DNA from 3 places in the Vibrio apostichopi genome. Region 1 is predicted to be linked to each of the others. Evidence: predicted binding sites of a transcription regulator. Region 1 holds the regulator's gene; each other region holds the start of a gene.
What was found. Region 1 encodes CRP, which controls carbon source genes, mostly activating them, when cyclic AMP is high. Its sites were predicted from a motif close to TGTGANNNNNNTCACA; they were not measured.
Positions count from the first base shown of each region.

Region 2: a site for CRP is predicted at 4,525-4,540, ahead of pyrG (CTP synthase). Genes of this name have one in related genera too.
Region 3: a site for CRP is predicted at 2,930-2,945, ahead of mlc (sugar metabolism global transcriptional regulator Mlc). Genes of this name have one in related genera too.

Region 1 is NZ_AP028067.1:3,453,416-3,459,568, reverse strand. It holds gene astD (succinylglutamate-semialdehyde dehydrogenase) at 1-1,222, shown strand, start outside; gene QUF19_RS15565 (DUF1338 domain-containing protein) at 1,496-2,287, shown strand; gene crp (cAMP-activated global transcriptional regulator CRP) at 2,472-3,104, opposite strand; gene QUF19_RS15555 (phosphoribulokinase) at 3,346-4,215, opposite strand; gene QUF19_RS15550 (YheU family protein) at 4,293-4,505, opposite strand; gene QUF19_RS15545 (hydrolase) at 4,616-5,608, opposite strand; gene QUF19_RS15540 (TIGR02444 family protein) at 5,813-6,153, opposite strand, start outside.
Region 2 is NZ_AP028067.1:3,263,794-3,269,946, forward strand. It holds gene ispF (2-C-methyl-D-erythritol 2,4-cyclodiphosphate synthase) at 1-23, opposite strand, end outside; gene ispD (2-C-methyl-D-erythritol 4-phosphate cytidylyltransferase) at 26-727, opposite strand; gene ftsB (cell division protein FtsB) at 727-1,008, opposite strand; gene eno (phosphopyruvate hydratase) at 1,420-2,718, opposite strand; gene pyrG (CTP synthase) at 2,800-4,440, opposite strand; gene mazG (nucleoside triphosphate pyrophosphohydrolase) at 4,573-5,388, opposite strand; gene relA (GTP diphosphokinase) at 5,718-6,153, opposite strand, start outside.
Region 3 is NZ_AP028067.1:2,560,003-2,566,155, forward strand. It holds gene QUF19_RS11340 (error-prone DNA polymerase) at 1-216, shown strand, start outside; gene QUF19_RS11345 (chemotaxis protein CheV) at 527-1,468, opposite strand; gene mlc (sugar metabolism global transcriptional regulator Mlc) at 1,637-2,854, opposite strand; gene pyk (pyruvate kinase) at 3,175-4,623, shown strand; gene QUF19_RS11360 (patatin-like phospholipase family protein) at 4,804-6,018, opposite strand; gene cydH (cytochrome bd-I oxidase subunit CydH) at 6,060-6,149, opposite strand.

The DNA of each region.
Region 1 (6,153 bases):
TGCACAGATTATTGCAAAAGAGACGGGTAAACCGATTTGGGAAACTCGCACTGAAGCGGGTGCAATGGCGGGCAAAATCGCTATCTCTATCCGTGCTTACCACGAACGTACGGGTGAAGCTTCGCGTGAAGCCGCAGGCAACCAAATCGTACTGCGTCATCGTCCATTAGGCGTAATGGCGGTATTTGGCCCTTACAACTTCCCAGGTCACTTACCTAACGGTCATATTGTTCCAGCACTGCTATCGGGTAATACCGTGGTATTTAAGCCGTCAGAGCAGACACCTTGGACAGGTGAGTTTGCGATGAAGCTATGGCAAGAAGCGGGTCTTCCTGCTGGCGTGATTAACCTAGTGCAAGGCGCCAAAGAGACAGGTATCGCACTGGCTGATGCTAAAGGCCTTGATGGCGTGCTATTCACAGGTAGTGCGAATACTGGTCATATCCTTCACCGTCAATTCGCGGGTCAACCGGGTAAGATGCTGGCACTAGAGATGGGCGGTAATAACCCAATGGTGATCAGTGACCAATTTGGTGATGCTGACGCGACGGTTTATACAATTATCCAATCGGCTTTCATCAGTGCGGGTCAACGTTGTACATGTGCACGTCGCTTGTATGTTCCTGTTGGAGAGAAGGGCGATCAACTGCTTGATAAGCTCGTTGCGGCTACTTTGAAGATTCGTGTCGATCAGCCATTCGCTGAGCCAGCACCTTTCATGGGGCCACAGATCTCTGAAGCGGCAGCTAAGTTTATTCTGGACGCACAAGCTAATCTGCAATCGCTAGGTGGTGTAAGCCTAGTTGAAGCAAAAGCGGGTGAAGCGGCGTTTGTTTCTCCGGGTATTATCGATGCAACCAACATTGCTGAGTTGCCAGATGAAGAGTACTTCGGCCCATTGCTGCAAGTGGTTCGTTACCAATCGTTAGAGCAAGCGGTTGAACTGGCAAATGACACACGCTTTGGTTTGTCTGCAGGCCTAGTTTCAACCGACGATTCAGAGTGGGAATACTTCGTTGACCATATCCGTGCGGGTATTGTTAACCGTAACCGCCAACTAACAGGCGCAAGTGGTGATGCACCATTTGGTGGCCCGGGTGCTTCAGGCAACCTACGCCCAAGTGCTTACTACGCGGCTGACTACTGTGCTTACCCAATGGCGTCAATGGAAGGCGGTGAAACTCAACTGCCAGCGACATTTAGCCCAGGTATTGAGCTGTAGTTTTGGCTCTTAAGCTATAAGTTCATGAATCAAAAGTTTATAAATCATAAGCTTATGAGCTTTAGGCTCATGACTAACAGCTTCATTGGTTAATTGTGTAATAAGGAAGCGATGTTATCGCTTCCTCTTTTCACCCACGTCCGACACCTCGATTGGGCGATAGATAATAATAGAACAAGTATGTCACAGGCTGATGGCTGCTGACTCTATGTCCAGCCTCTCCCTTTCTAATCCAAATTACTAGCTTGCTAGAACCTCTGACAAGGAGTCACCATGACGCCCGATCTACTCTTTAAATCACTATGGGACGATTACATCCACAGGCTTTGTCCATCGGCTGAGAAAGTACATCACTTGCTGAAAGAAGACGAAGCTCTGATTAATGATCATATTGCACTGCGTACTTTCAATGTTGCACCGTTAGGTATTGAAACATTGGCCAAGCCTTTCCTTGAGCTGGGTTACAAGGCGTGTGGCGATTACTTGTTTGAGAGTAAGAAGCTAGTAGCTAAGCACTACGAGCACCCAGATCCAAATCAGCCGAAAGTGTTCATTAGTGAGTTGAAGGTAGAGGAGTGTTCAAGTGACTTACAACAGATCGTTGCTAAGTTGGTTGAGCAAGTCGATGCAAGCAAGCTTCAAGGTCATGAGTTCTTGTTTGGTGGTCGTCTTTGGGATCTGAGTTTCGCGGATTTCCAAGTGCTGGCAAAAGAGAGTGAATACGCTTCTTGGCTCGCAGCTCATGGTTACGGTGCAAACCACTTCACGGTGAGCGTGAATCAACTCGACGCTTTTGATGAAGTGCAGGCAGTGAATGATTACCTGAGCGAATCAGGCTTCACTATCAATGCATCTGGTGGTGAGGTTAAAGGCTCTCCAGAGGTCTTATTAGAGCAATCATCAACAATGGCAGACAAAGTCCCAGTTTCATTTGTTGAAGGCAATGAGATGATTCCTGGTGGCTTCTATGAGTTCGCTAAGCGTTATGCGATGGCCAATGGTGAGCTTTATACAGGATTCGTTGCAGCATCAGCGGATAAGATCTTCGAAAGCACCAACGGTTAAAGAAAGATACGAGCACGGGCTTTGCCCTAGAGATGTGGGTACGCTTCGCTTCGAGAGTGTTTGCGTTTGGAAGTTGTAAGTGTTCCATTCGCATCTCGCATCTGTTCTCAAGATCTTTAGAAAACAAAAAAGCCACCAAATTCGCATTTGGTGGCTTTCAAATTTTTGGCTCAGTTAATCGAGATTAACGAGTGCCGTATACCACGATAGTCTTACCGTGTGCAGAAATTAGGTTCTGCTCTTCAAGCATCTTCAAGATACGACCTACTGTCTCACGAGAACAACCAACGATCTGGCCAATCTCTTGACGAGTGATCTTGATTTGCATGCCGTCAGGGTGAGTCATTGCATCTGGCTGTTTCGCTAGGTTAAGTAGCGTTTGAGCGATACGACCTGTTACGTCAAGGAACGCTAAGTCACCAACTTTTTGGCTAGTTACTTGTAGACGGTTCGCCATTTGTGCTGAAAGGCGCATCAGGATATCTGGGTTCACTTGGATAAGTTGACGGAATTTCTTGAAAGAAATTTCAGCTACTTCACAAGGAGATTTAGCACGAACCCACGCAGTACGCTCTTGGTCTTCTTCGAAAAGTCCAAGTTCACCGATGAAGTCGCCTTGGTTTAGGTAAGAAAGAATCATTTCCTTACCTTCTTCGTCTTTGATAAGAACAGCCACAGAACCTTTAACGATGTAGTACAAGGTTTCTGCCTTTTCACCAGCATGAATCAAAGTACTTTTTGAAGGGTACTTATGAATATGACAGTGTGAAAGGAACCACTCTAATGTTGGATCGGTTTGAGGTTTACCTAGAACCATAATATCTCACTTCCTCTGCAGGGTATGCTTGCCGCTTTCCGTATTTTAGCTAAGCCTGAATTGACTCAGTTAGGATAAGAGCACTCGTTGAGTGCTGCAAGCTATCTTGTGTTTCGTTTAAGAATAGTATCCTTTTTCAGGTACTATTTCTTGATTTTAATCGTGACCAAGCTACGATTTTTTACGCAAAATTGTGCACATGATCACGGTATGAAAAGTAATCAACCAGAATGTCGTTTTGTTAACCTATTTTTCCGGTTTCGATTAGTTGTTGTAGGATTGGCCTTACAATGAGCTCCATAGCAAAACTCATTTTGCCTCCTGGCACCACAAGCGTGTTATGACGTGACATAAATGAGCCATCAATCATTGCCAAAAGGTAAGGGAAGTCGACGTTTTTGATGCCACGCAAACGTATAACAACGAAGCTTTCGTCTAAACTTGGAATCCCTTTGGCGTTCAGTGGATTCGATGTATCTACGGTTGGGACACGTTGAAAGTTGATATGAGTGCGCGAAAACTGCGGGGTAATGTAGTTAAGGTAATCATCCATTGAGCGAACAATAGAGTCCATCACCGCTTCGCGAGAGTGCCCACGATCGCGTGTGTCACGAACGAATTTCTGGATCCACTCTAGGTTTACGATAGGTACCATGCCGATAAGCAGGTCGACGTGTTGTGAGACGTTAATATCGCCATCGACTACGCCACCGTGAAGGCCTTCGTAGAACATCACATCCGAATTTTCTGGGATCTCTTGCCATGGCGTAAATGTGCCGGGCATTTGGTTGTAAGGAACGGCTTCATCGAAGGTATGTAGATAGCTGCGGACTTTGCCCGTGCCTTCATTACCGTATTGACGGAAGAACTCTTCTAATGCGCCAAAATCGTTAGCTTGTGGACCAAAGTAGCTGATGTGCTTACCTTGCTCACGCGCCTTACGGATCTCGACATCCATCTCTGGTCGAGTGAAGCGATGGAAACTATCCCCTTCAACCCAAGCTGCCTTCACGTCCATCATATTGAACATTTTACGGAAGGCTTCTGAGGTAGTGGTGGTGCCGGCTCCAGATGAACCCGTCACCGCAATAATTGGATGTTTAGCGGACATGACAACCCTTGTCTTTTGAGTAACTTACTTGTTAGCAATCGTTTACCACTATAACACGGCTCCTTTATGAGCGCAGCTTAGAAGCGTTTTGTGACCTGAATATCAACGGTTTCATGCAGCTCAGAAAACACGATGCTGACTTCCTTTGAGGCTAATTGATGTTTCACTTGGTCAATCTTGTTTTGCAGTGAAACCTCTACGTCACCGTAGTCTGTACCTTCACGTAGCACGAATTCTTTAATGAGGTTTTCCAGCGTTTCTGGTGCGATGTCTTGCCATGGGATGATCATAAATACTTCTCTCTTTTATGTTCATGGATATGTTCATTAATAGTTTATTGATGTGTTAATCGGTGTGTCTAGTGACGTTAACCATTCAGTCCTTAACAAAGGCTCGGCCATTATGCCGAATCTTGAATACTTTCATAGTAGGCGGGTAATGCTTCTTCCAACCAAAACCTTGGTTTGAGCGTGCTACCTGTAATGAATCCCACATGGCCGCCTTTTTGAAACAGACGATAGTCGATGTTGTCGGGTAGAACGAATTTTGGAATCACATCATCGGTCATGAAAGGATCGTCTTTCGCATGAATGATCTGTGTGGGCAGTTTAATCTGATTCAATTTAGGCAATGCAGAACATTGGGCATAGTAGTCTTGTGCATTCTTGAATCCGTGCAGAGGCGCAGTAATTCGTTCATCAAACTCATACAGTTTGTCGATCTTCTTAATGCTTTCCGCTGAGATGCCAATCTTCTCTTGCAGCAGCTTATGTTTCTTCAACGCATTCGATTTCAAAGAATTGAGCAGGTACTTTTTATAGATCTTAGAGAAGCCTTGTTCAATACGACTCGAACAACAAGCAAGGTCAAAGGGGGCAGAGACGATCGTCGCCGCTGAGATTAACGGATCATCTGCGTAGTCGGCGAGGTAATTGGCCAACATGTTACCGCCCAGTGAGATGCCAACCGCAACCTTAGGGTTATTGGGAAATCTTGAATGCAGATGCCTTAAAAAGAAGCGAGCGTCTTCGACTTCTCCAGAGTGGTAAGCACGAGCTAAGCGATTCGGTTTTCCGCTGCAACCTCTGAAGTGCATCATCACGGATAACCAACCATCTTTAGCAAATGCGTTCATCAGTCCATTGGCGTATGGGCTCTCAAAGCTGCCTTCCAAACCGTGGAACAGCACGAATATCGGCTTGTTCTTTATATCGTCACGATTTGGATTGTCGTCATCTGGTGATTCGCTCCATGCAAGGTCGAGAAAGTCACCATCGGGTGTTTCTAAGGTTTGCCATTGGGGAGCAAACAACGCCTGCTTTCTAATAAATCGTGGCACTAAGGTTTGTAGGTGAGGATTTGATAAACCAGCAGCAGCGGTAAATATTGTCATAAAACAGTCCATGCTTATTTGTGGGCTTTGAAAAGTGTTGAGCTTTTAGCGAAACGCCCACGTTTTTATTTGAGCTTGGTTGATTCTCGGCATAAGCGCAAGGGTTTCACAGATACGGGCTATAAAAATACGCCATGAGTAACTGATTGAATAATATCGAGGTTAAGCTTGGATCTTGATGGAATAAAAGGGAAAGGTAACGAGTTAAGGCTGAGGGGCTGGTTCAGAAAAAGCATCATAGAGGTTTTCTGCGCCGAGTAGCCGACAATATTCAAACGCGAGTGGCGATTGTTGATTGCAGGAGAGATGTAGAGAGTTGATACAGTCGACGAGATCAGATTGCTGTTGCTTCTCTAGCTGCAGCTCAAACTGGAGCGCTTCGCGGTAGAGAGAATCGACGACTTGAGGTTTGAGATGCTTACGTAGCTCTCGATAACTATGAAGAAGAGTTTCAGAGCGGCTTAAGCACTGCTGTACTTTGTGCCACTCTTCTTCAGCAAAAGACAATTGCTGCTCATCAAGCCATTTGAGAAGCAGCAGTAGAT
Region 2 (6,153 bases), 190 kb from region 1:
AAGCCATGGCCAATACGAATCATCATTATTCCTTATTCTGACTTAAATAGAACTCAGCCAAAGCCAAATCTTCAGGCTGAGTAATCTTAAAATTATCTGAACGCCCAGCAATCAGTGCTGGTGATAAACCTTTCCACTCAAACGCAGACGCTTCATCGGTAATTGAAACACCTTGTTGCAAAGCTTCACTCAAGACCTTCCGTAAAGGCTTAGATCGGAACATCTGAGGGGTAAGCGCATGCCAGAGATCGACGCGATCGACCGTGTGTTCAATTTGTCCTTGCGCACCACGTTTCATTGTATCGCGAACAGGCGCAGCTAAAATCGCACCAACATCATGGGTCATAGCACCAGAGATCAGTTTGTCGATGTCGCTCAATTGGATACAAGGCCTAGCGGCATCATGCACCATCACCCAATCACTGAGTTGCTGTTGAGCAATATAATCCAAAGCAGAAAGTACCGAGTCGGCTCTTTCCGTTCCACCGGAAACTCTGATCACCTGTGGATTAAGGTTAAGCGGTAATTCAGGGTAATAAGGGTCATCGTCGCTGACCGCTACCACGATTTTAGACACTTGAGGATGAGACAACAGTTTCTCAACGGTGTGCTCTAAAATCGTTTTACCGTGAATTTGAAGATATTGCTTGGGACGGTCTGCCTTCATTCGGCTGCCGACGCCCGCAGCGGGGACCACAGCAATAACGCTTTGAAGTTGGTTCGACATTAATGAGATTCCTCACCAATAATACGATAAAACGTTTCGCCTTCTTTCACCATTCCAAGCTCATGACGTGCGCGCTCTTCTATCGCGTCTAAGCCTTGGCGTAGATCGTCGATTTCCGCAAACATCTCAGCATTACGCAGATGAAGTTTTTCATTTACTTGCTGCTGAACTTGGATTTCGTTGTTCACACCGTAGTAATCAGAAATACCATTTTTACCGAGCCACAGTGTGTGTTGTAGCCAGCCAAACACTATGAGCAGTACTAAAGCAAAAATTCGCATAACACCTTTCGCCGGTTGAAAAAGAAGGAACTAGAATAAGGCACATATATACCATAATGAGCTTATTGGTGCGAGATATGTGGTGTCAGGGAATCAATAAGTCGGGGAATTATTGTTATGCGAAACCTGTGTTGAGAGTCCCGACTCCCTCCTTCATCAGCCTAGGGAGTCATGAATTAGATAAACCAATACCTGCAAAAGAGAAAACGACACACATTGCCCAACGACATCTAACCACGTCATTCCCAAGAAGGAGGAACGACTGAGTTGGGAATCTATCACGCTTAACGTAAGCAAGAGATTCCCTATGCCTTCCTCCGTCAGTCTAGGGAATGACGAATTTTAGGCAAAAAAAACGCCCTACCGAAGTAGAGCGTTTTCAAAAGCTTTAAGCTAATAATTCAGAGTGAATTATTGACCTTTAACTTCTTTAAGACCGTTGAAAGGAGCTTTAGAACCTAGAGCTTCTTCGATACGGATAAGTTGGTTGTACTTAGCAACACGGTCAGAACGGCTCATAGAACCAGTTTTGATTTGACCTGCAGCTGTACCTACCGCTAGATCAGCGATAGTTGCATCTTCAGTTTCACCAGAACGGTGAGAGATTACTGCAGTGTAGCCAGCGTCTTTAGCCATCTTGATAGCAGCTAGAGTCTCTGTTAGAGAACCGATTTGGTTGAACTTGATAAGGATAGAGTTAGCTACGCCTTTCTCGATACCTTCAGCAAGAATCTTAGTGTTTGTAACGAAAAGATCGTCACCAACGATTTGAAGCTTGTCGCCTAGAAGTTCAGTTTGGTGCTTGAAGCCATCCCAATCTGACTCGTCAAGACCGTCTTCGATAGAAACGATTGGGAAGTTGTTAGCTAGTTCAGCTAGGTAGTGGTTGAACTCTTCAGAAGTGAAAGTTTTACCTTCGCCCTTCATGTTGTAGATGCCAGCTTCTTTGTCGAAGAACTCAGATGCTGCACAGTCCATAGCAAGAGTAACGTCTTTACCTAGTTCGTAACCAGCAGCTGCAACAGCTTCTGCGATAACTTCTAGAGCTTCAGCGTTAGATTTAAGGTTAGGAGCGAAACCACCTTCATCACCAACTGCAGTGCTGTAGCCTTTAGACTTAAGAACTTTAGCTAGGTTGTGGAATACTTCAGCGCCGATACGCAGACCTTCTTTAAGAGTTTTAGCGCCAACTGGTTGGATCATGAACTCTTGGATGTCAACGTTGTTATCAGCGTGCTCGCCACCGTTGATGATGTTCATCATTGGTAGAGGCATAGAGAACTGACCAGCAGTACCGTTTAGCTCAGCAATGTGCTCGTATAGAGGCATGCCTTTCGCAGCAGCAGCAGCTTTTGCGTTAGCTAGAGAAACAGCAAGGATAGCGTTAGCGCCAAACTTAGACTTGTTCTCAGTACCGTCTAGATCAAGCATAACTTGGTCAACGTCAGCTTGTGCTTTAGCGTCTTTACCAACTAGAGCGTCAGCGATTGGGCCGTTTACAGCTTCAATTGCTTTAAGAACACCTTTACCTAGGAAACGTGATTTGTCGCCGTCACGTAGCTCAAGAGCTTCGCGAGAACCAGTAGATGCGCCAGATGGAGCAGCAGCCATACCTACGAAACCGCCTTCTAGGTGTACTTCAGCTTCTACAGTTGGGTTACCACGTGAATCGATGATTTCACGACCTAGAACTTTAACGATCTTAGACATTGAATGTTTCCTTCTCGTTGAATATATAAATGTCAAATTTAAAGGTAGCAGCACAACTTACGCAGCTACCTGTATTCCTTTTTACTTTTCTAATTCGCCGCGCTGGAATTCGCCAGCTGCTTTAACGAAACCTGCAAACAATGGGTGACCATCGCGAGGTGTTGAAGTGAACTCTGGGTGGAACTGAGCAGCAACAAACCATGGGTGGTTCGGGTTCTCAATAACTTCAACCAGTTTCTTGTCCGCAGATAGGCCCGATACTTTTAGGCCCGCTTTTTCGATTTGTGGACGAAGATTGTTGTTCACTTCGTAACGGTGACGGTGACGTTCATGGATCGTCGCGCTACCGTATAATTCGTAAGCTTTCGTCCCTTTCGCTAGGTGACAAAGCTGTGAACCAAGACGCATTGTGCCGCCTAGGTCAGATTTTTCAGTACGCTCTTCAACTTTACCTTCGCCGTCAATCCACTCAGTGATTAGGCCAACAACAGGGTATTTAGTTTCTTTGCAGAATTCAGAAGAGTGTGCACCTTCCATTTTCGCAACGTTACGAGCGTACTCAATAAGAGCAACTTGCATACCTAGACAGATACCTAAGTAAGGTACTTTGTTTTCACGAGCGTATTGAGCAGCAAGGATCTTACCTTCAACACCACGGTCGCCAAAGCCACCAGGAACTAGGATTGCATCTAGGTCTTGTAGAATTTCTGTGCCTTTAGATTCAACATCTTGTGAATCTACATATTTAATTGTGACACTTAGGCGATTTTTCAAGCCTGCGTGTTTCAGCGCTTCATTTACTGATTTGTATGCGTCAGGCAGTTCAATGTACTTACCAACCATACCAATCGTCACTTCACCCGTTGGGTTAGCTTCTTCGTAAATTACTTGTTCCCACTCAGACAGATCAGCTTCTGGTGCATTGATACCGAAACGCGTACATACAAGATCATCAATGCCTTGAGCACGGATTAATTGTGGGATCTTGTAGATTGAATCTACGTCTTTCATAGAGATAACTGCTTTTTCTTGTACATTACAGAAAAGAGCAATTTTCTTACGTTCGTTTGCTGGGATAACACGATCTGAACGACAAACTAGGATGTCAGGCTGGATACCGATAGACAGCAGCTCTTTTACAGAGTGTTGCGTTGGCTTAGTTTTCACTTCGCCCGCAGCTGCTAGGTATGGCACTAGAGTAAGGTGCATGAACATTGCGCGTTCACGGCCTAGTTCTACTGCTAGCTGACGAATCGCTTCCATGAATGGTAGAGATTCAATATCACCTACAGTACCACCAACTTCAACAAGCGCGATATCGTGGCCTTTAGCACCAGAGATTACGCGTTCTTTGATAGAGTTAGTGATGTGAGGGATAACCTGGATTGTTGCACCTAGGTAGTCACCACGACGTTCATTACGTAGAACGTCAGCATAAACACGACCTGCTGTGAAGTTGTTACGCTTAGTCATCTTGGTGCGAATGAATCGCTCATAGTGACCAAGGTCAAGGTCTGTTTCAGCGCCATCTTCCGTAACGAACACTTCACCGTGTTGAGTCGGGCTCATAGTGCCTGGATCAACGTTGATGTAAGGGTCAAGCTTCATCATAGTCACTTTAAGACCACGAGCTTCTAAAATAGCCGCAAGAGATGCTGCTGCAATACCTTTACCTAGAGAGGATACAACCCCGCCAGTAACAAAAATGTAATTTGTCGTCATGTTTAACCTGAAATTGGTTGAATGAGGGAAATGGATTACTTCTGGACGGGATGAAAATATACCAGAAGCCCCTTATCGCCACAACGTGAAATCTATCACACTGCAATTTTTTATTTTTTGCTTCAAATCAATTCATGATAAAAGCTTTGATGATCTTTTCTCCGCCACTTTGACTTCATCCCACATGGAATCAAGCTGTTGTAGAGAAAAGTCGGTCAAAATTTTATCTTGCTGACGAACTTTTTGTTCCACACCTTTAAAGCGGCGTGAAAATTTCAGATTGGCTTTATTGAGAGCCGTTTCTGGATTTTTACCTAAATGTCGCACTAAATTGACGGTAGCAAACAATAAATCACCCAGTTCTTCTTCAACTAAATCTTCGTTTGGCGTTACTTGAAGCGCTTCTTCTAACACCTCATCAACTTCCTCTAAAACCTTATCTGCGACTGGGCCAATAGAGTCCCAATCAAAGCCAAATTTCGCGACTTGCTTTTGAATTTTTGTAGCACGCGAAAGTGCAGGTAGAGAGTTTGGTATTGAGTCTAGAATACTTTCCTGAGTTTTTCCTGCCTGTGCTTTTTCTTTGGCTTTTTCAGCTTCCCAGTTGGCATTAATTTCTTCATCACTGGCAAATTCTGTATCAGAAAATACATGAGGATGACGGCGAGTCAGCTTCTCATTAATTCCGTCGACCACATCAGAGAACTCAAACAAGCCCTGCTCTTTTGCTAGCTGGCTATAGAAGATCACCTGAAACAACAGGTCGCCCAACTCTTCTTGTAGATTCGGCCAGTCTTTATTGTGAATCGCATCCACCACTTCGTAGGTCTCTTCGATAGTATGCGGCACAATTGTTTCAAAATTTTGTTTCAAATCCCAAGGACAGCCACCTTCAGGATCGCGCAGCTTAGCCATAATCTGTTCAAGTTGTTCAATCGGGTGATTCATCGTTTTCTTCCTATTCACTGTCTTTGATTTTTAAATTTAAACTTCACTAAAACTAAAAAAGGTGAGCAGCCAAAACCACTCACCTTTCTATTTTTCCAGTCATCCTCAAGAGCGAAGAATGAGCGAGTTGGGGATCTCAAATCGCTTGGCGAGATTCCCTATCACGTTCGTCCCTCACTGTAGGGAATGACGACTATCTTTGTTTTACTAAGTAATTGGTTCTTCTAACAAGGCAACAAACTTACGAGACTTCTGAGCATAGCTTGCCTATGTGATGAAGCGAGTATAGTGCAGTTAACACGGTTAGAAAGCCAAGTACGACGTAAAAACTAGCCTAGTCTTTTGACGCTCATTACATCTTTGATTTGTTCTACTCTGCTTGTTACGCGACTCAGAATCTCAATATTGGTCACTTCCAAATCGAAATCCATCACTGACAGCTGACGTTTATAGTCAATACGGCTCTTCATTGTCGTCACACTGACTTTTTCGTTCAAGAACAAGGATGTGATGTCTTTCAACAAGCCGGTACGTTCTAGCGCCTCTACACGCAGCGTTAAGATATACGAGCCTACGAAACCATCGCCCCACACAGTATCGATGATACGTTCGGGAGCATGCAGGTTAAGCTCACTCAACTGTTCGCAATCGCTGCGGTGTACTGAGATACCACGCCCTTGAGTAATGTAACCTTTGATCACATCGCCAGGGATAGGCTGACAACAACGAGCCAAATGGGTCATTAGGTTATCAACACCTTCAACA
Region 3 (6,153 bases), 890 kb from region 1:
TTTGTCACATTAGAAGATAACACAGGCAATATTAACGTTGTGGTATGGGGAGCCACCGCACGCGCACAGCAGCAAGCTTATCTGACAGCAAAGGCTTTAAAGGTGCAAGGAGTCTTAGAGAAGGAAGGTGAAGTCGTGCATGTGATTGCGGGGAAACTTATCGATATTACCGATGAAATTGTTGGTTTAAACACCAAATCTCGAGATTTTCATTAGCGCTTCAAATAGCCCTTTCATAAACGCCAGAAAAGGAAAAGGGAGGCATCAGCCTCCCTTCAATTCAAATCGTTGAGTTAGGACTCAACTTCAGCTTCCGTACGTCTTTTCTTAAATTCCCTATATAGTAATAAGCTCAAAGTCATTACGACTTTTGAAGTTAACCATATCATTAAGAGGAACTACCTTAGATTGTGAGTGAAAAGTTACGCTAGTAGTTGAGCATATTTTGTTAAGAAAAATATACTCCGTCAATATTAGCAAACGTTTTCTATAAGGTCACCCAAAACAAACCGTACAGCTGCATTAATTATAAAATCTGGCGCATTCGCTCTTGAGTGACTTCAACCAAGAGATCCGGTTGGAATTTAGAAATAAAGCGGTTACACCCTACTTTCTCAACCATGGCTTCATTGAAACTTCCACTTAATGAAGTATTTAGCGTGATAAACAAGTCATGCATTCTCGGGTCAGTACGCACTTCATGAGTCAGCTTATAACCGTCCATTTCAGGCATTTCGGCATCGGTGATCATCAGCAATATTTCTTGATTGATGTCTTTGCCTTCGTCACACCAGCCCTTCAGCAGGTTAAGCGCTTGTAGGCCATCGCAACATTCAATGATGTTCAAACCCAGTTGCGATAAGGTGCCTTTGATCTGATTACGCGCAGTTGAAGAGTCATCAACGATAAGTACGTTACGTCCAACCATTTCATTGGCAAGCTGCTCATCTAAGACACCGTCAGAAATCGAAACATCGTAATCGATGATTTCAGCGAGTACCTTTTCAACATCAATGATCTCTACGATCTTGTGTTGCTCTTCTTCTTGAATATGCGTGATAGCCGTAAGGTAGTTAGCACGACCCGTTGTCTTTGGCGGCGGCTGAATTTCAGTCCACGTCGTATTCACGATATTACGCACTTGTCCAACCAAGAAGCCTTGTACGGTTCGGTTATATTCGGTGATGATCAAGTTATTTTCTTGTGTCTCATCACGAGACGGCGGGAAGCCGATCGCGCTACGTAAATCGATAACAGGCACCGATTCGCCACGTAAAGAAGCCACACCAGTAATATGATGGTGAGAACCTGGTAAGCGAGTTAACACTGGCACTTTTAGGACTTCTTTCACTTTAAATACGTTAATCGCAAATAGTTGACGACTATTTAAGCTGAATAACAAGAGTTCCAGACGGTTTTCACCGACTAGTTTGGTTCTCTGATCAACCGAATTTAAAACGCCAGACATACAACACCTTAGTGACAAATAATAACTGAGGCTACAATAGCCTACTTCAATAGGTTAAAGCAAAGCGCCATTGCACAGAATGCTTAAACTAAGTACAACAAGTGACGTTATACATAGTTTAAGGAGATGATAAGAGTTCGGTAAGGCTATAAGAAGAGTAAAAGAGGTTTAACCTTCAATGACTTTCATCAATAATTGACCATCGTATAAAGCTTGTTTAACAAGCGCAGCGCCTGGCATGGTTGCTTGTTTATAGAATCGAGATTCCACCAGTTCTAAATCTTGATGGTAAACCGATAAACTCTGCTCTTCGATACACTTTTGAATCGCAGGATACAACACGCTTTTAGCCTGATTGATAACACCACCCACCAAGATTTTCTCAGGGTTGAATAGGTTAATCACAATCGCAATCGCAGAGCCTAGGTAACGACCTAATTGTTCAATTACTTCTACCGCTAGTGGGTCACCCGCCGCTGCGGCAGCGCAGATTTGTTCAATCGTGACATCTTCAAACACAGTAAGTGTTGATTCTTCACCATTGGCTAATCGCTCTTTGACTTGCTCACGGATCGCCTGCGAGCTCGCCACCGTTTCTAAACAGCCTCGGTTACCGCAATGACAAAGCTTGCCCTCTTTCTCGATCTGAATATGACCCAATTCACCGATGTTACCGTGACGACCTTGTAGAACTCGGCCATCTAGGATAATCCCAGCACCGACACCATGGTGAATCGAGATAAGAACTGAATTATCGTTATCTTGTGAGTGACCAAACAGCTTCTCAGCTAATGCCCAAGCTCGAGTATCATTGGCAATGAAGACTGGTAGACCCGTTTCTTTGTAGATCTCAGGACCCAGCGCTAAGTTTTTAACGTTGTAGTGCGGCATCTGCAGCACAATACCTTGCTCAGAATTCACAAGACCCGGCAGAGTAACAGCAATACTGGTGACCCTGTCGAGCTGTTCCGCATAGGTTTGGAAAAACTCATCAATCTCATGCAGAAGACGAGCAAGTACATCCTCTTGGTCACGCTCGTGAATATCAATCTTAGTATCGATAAGCACATCGCCACCCAGTTCATGAAGCGCGATCGTGAGATACCCACGACCAAGACGCATCGACAGAAACTGCCAACCTTCATTATTGGTTTGCAAACCCACAGCAGGACGTCCACGAGTCGTGGCTTCTTGAACCGTCGTCTCATGGATAAGGTGGGCTTCAATAAGTTCGCGGGTAATTTTAGTAATACTCGCCGGAGCCAACTCACTTTGCTTGGACAGTTCGATACGAGAAATAGGACCTTTAAGGTCAATTAGTTTATATACACGACCAGCATTGACCTGTTTGATATGATCAATATGGCCCGGTTGAGCCATGTACATTTTACGCTCCAGAAATCATCAACGGGTTAATTTTTTTACTTTGCGAAGTAATTGTGAAGTGACTTGGTATATCGCCGTGACCAGTATCACGTATATACATGAATCTTTGTGTATCTAGTCAAATAGTTTAAGAAAAATTAACACCCACATCGATAATTTGAGACTTAATTTTCAGAAAAAAACATCGCGTTTGAGTCCTAAATTCAATAAATAACAGCAAATACAGAAATATCTTCCTAGCTCCCAATAAATTATCAATTAATGCATATACTTAATTCTGTCTTGTACAAGATTTTCTAGGTCTCACCTTCGGAGCATTCATGACATCAGAATTAAGAAAAACAAAAATCGTCACCACTTTAGGACCATCAACAGATAAAGGTAACGTCCTTGAAGAGATCATCAAAGCCGGCGCCAATATCGTCCGCATGAACTTCTCTCACGGCAGCAGCGATGACCATATTCAACGCGCTGAAAAAGTCCGAGCAATAGCGAAAAAGTTCGGCACTCAAATCGCAATCCTCGGCGACTTACAAGGTCCCAAGATTCGAGTCTCTACTTTTAAAGACGGCAAAATCCAACTCGCCGTGGGCGACAAGTTCACGCTCGACAGTAGCCTAGGTTTAGGTGAGGGCAATCAAGAAGCCGTAGGCCTCGATTACAAAGAATTACCAAACGATGTGTCAGCTGGCGACATTCTGTTGCTTGATGATGGTCGTGTTCAACTGAAAATCACCGAAGTTGAAGGCTGTCGCGTTCATACTGAAGTCACCATTGGTGGCCCACTGTCGAATAACAAAGGCATCAACAAGAAAGGCGGTGGACTGTCTGCAGAAGCGCTCACCGACAAAGACAAGCGAGACATCATCACCGCAGCTCAAATCCAAGTCGACTATTTGGCCGTGTCTTTCCCACGCAACGGCGCAGACATGCACTACGCTCGTCAGTTAGCGCGAGAAGCAGGATTAGAAGCTCACCTTGTCGCTAAAGTGGAACGAGCAGAGACCGTTGCCACTGTTGAGAACATGGATGACATCATAATGGCCTCAGATGTCGTCATGGTGGCCCGTGGTGACCTCGGAGTGGAAATTGGTGACCCAGAGTTGGTTGGAGTACAAAAACAGCTTATACGCCGTGCTAGAGCTCTTAATCGAACAGTGATCACCGCAACTCAAATGATGGAATCGATGATCTCCGCGCCAATGCCAACTCGTGCAGAAGTAATGGATGTCGCCAACGCCGTACTAGACGGCACCGATGCCGTGATGCTTTCAGGTGAAACCGCAGCGGGCGATTACCCTGTTGAAACCGTGAAATCAATGGCCGAAGTGTGTATCGGCGCTGAAAAGATGGCGGGCATTAACAACCAGTCTAACTACCGTATTGACCGCACCTTTGTGACGGCTGAAGAAACCGTCTCCATGGCAACCATCTACTCTGCAAACCATATGGAAGGTATTAAAGGTGTCGTGACTCTAACCGAATCAGGCCGCACTGCATTGATGATGTCACGCCTAAGTGCCGATATGCCAATCTATGCGCTGTCTCGTAACGAAGGGACGCTGAACCGCTGTACTTTGTATCGAGGAGTTACCCCTATCTACTTCGAGACAGAAGCCGAAGACAGCTTTGATATCGCACTGTCAACGCTCACTTGCTTGAAAGAGAAAGGACACCTTAAGTTTGGTGACCTAGTGATCGTCACTCAAGGCGACATTATGGATGTGGCGGGATCAACTAACTGTATGAGAATCCTACCTGTCACCTAACAGGGTTGTATTCGATTAGGTCAGTTCGTTGATAAACGTCCCTACCAAGATCAAAAAAGGGTTATTGAACTAAGTTCAGTAACCCTTTTTCACTTCAGAACATTGTCAGCTCATTGCGTACTAACTTTCAAATTCGAGTATTACTTATCAATTTCGAGTACTACTTAGCAATTTCGAATATTACTTATCAGCAGTACTAGTCACCAACTGTGGCATATGTGAGCTACGAGCGTTTTCCGTTGAAGTATAAGTTTCTACAAATCGGTAACCCGCCTCTAACCCCAAGTCGTAATCGTGCAGCAAATCTTCCTTATCACTCATCAAAGAGCTCGACTTAAGCGGTTTGCTAGGTGCGATTTGAACAACAAACGCATCGTCCGGTGGAGAATTCAAAAAGTCTTGAGTTAATGAGTAGGTCTGATAATGAACCATCAACATGTCAGCTAAGCCAGAATCAAACTTATCGCCAATCAAATGACTTAAACGATAAATATCATCAGCACCAAATAGCCATCGTCCGCCATTGAGCAGATCAAGGTGCCCTCTATCGCGCTTTTGCTCCTTTGAACGGAGAATTTGCTGCTGAAAGAACGACGTCCAATCGGTTTTCCACTGTTCCACTTTTTGTTGCCAATGGTCTTGCACACTATCAAACGACTCACGGAACCATTCCAACTCTTCTGCCGATATTGGCTTAGGTGCTTTCACTAAGGCGTGTTTACGTTGAATCTCATTGGATAGTTCAGCCCCCTCTTCCAATACAGGCTCTGTACGTATCACGACTATTGAGCGAGCTTGCCTACGCCATGCTTCTTGCACAGGAATAGACGCAGACACACCACCGTCAACATAAGCACTGTCGCCAATGAAGATTTCATCATTGTACAAACGAGGGATGGCACAGGTCGCAATCATCACTTTGTACCAGTCTTCTCCCATCAACGGAAAATAATGGTCTCGTAAGTCTTTGGAATCGGTTACTGCTGCAGAGAAATGTCGGTCACCTAAGGTTTGTCGTCCCAAATCAAGATCAAGCTTGTATGGGTAAGCCATGATTTGTTCTAAGGCCCATTCTAAACCTAAGTTCTGGCGCTTTCGTATATAGGAGAAAAGATTGAAGAATTCTGGAGCCGTCGTTAAATCAAGAACGAAAGAACGACCTAGCCCTTTATCCCGGCACAGATAGGCACACAAATTAAGCGCACCCGCTGAGGTGCCAAAGAATTCGTCGAAGGGGTCAAAATTAGAAAGAAGAAATGCGTCCAGCACACCAGCCGTAAAAATACTTCGCTGTCCGCCGCCTTGGGCAACCAGTGCTGTTTTTCCAGCAATAAACTTAGCGTAGTAATCTAAGTCTATTGCCGAATCAATATTGGTTATAATCCCACTATTCATTATTCCCTGAGTATAAAAACTCAGCCTCGCAATAGATGGTATTAGCTACCAATCGCAATAAAGCCAAATGAAAGAATGATGGTGTAGATTACTACCGTTATTTGTAGAGCATTTTTCAGATTATGGTCCATAAAC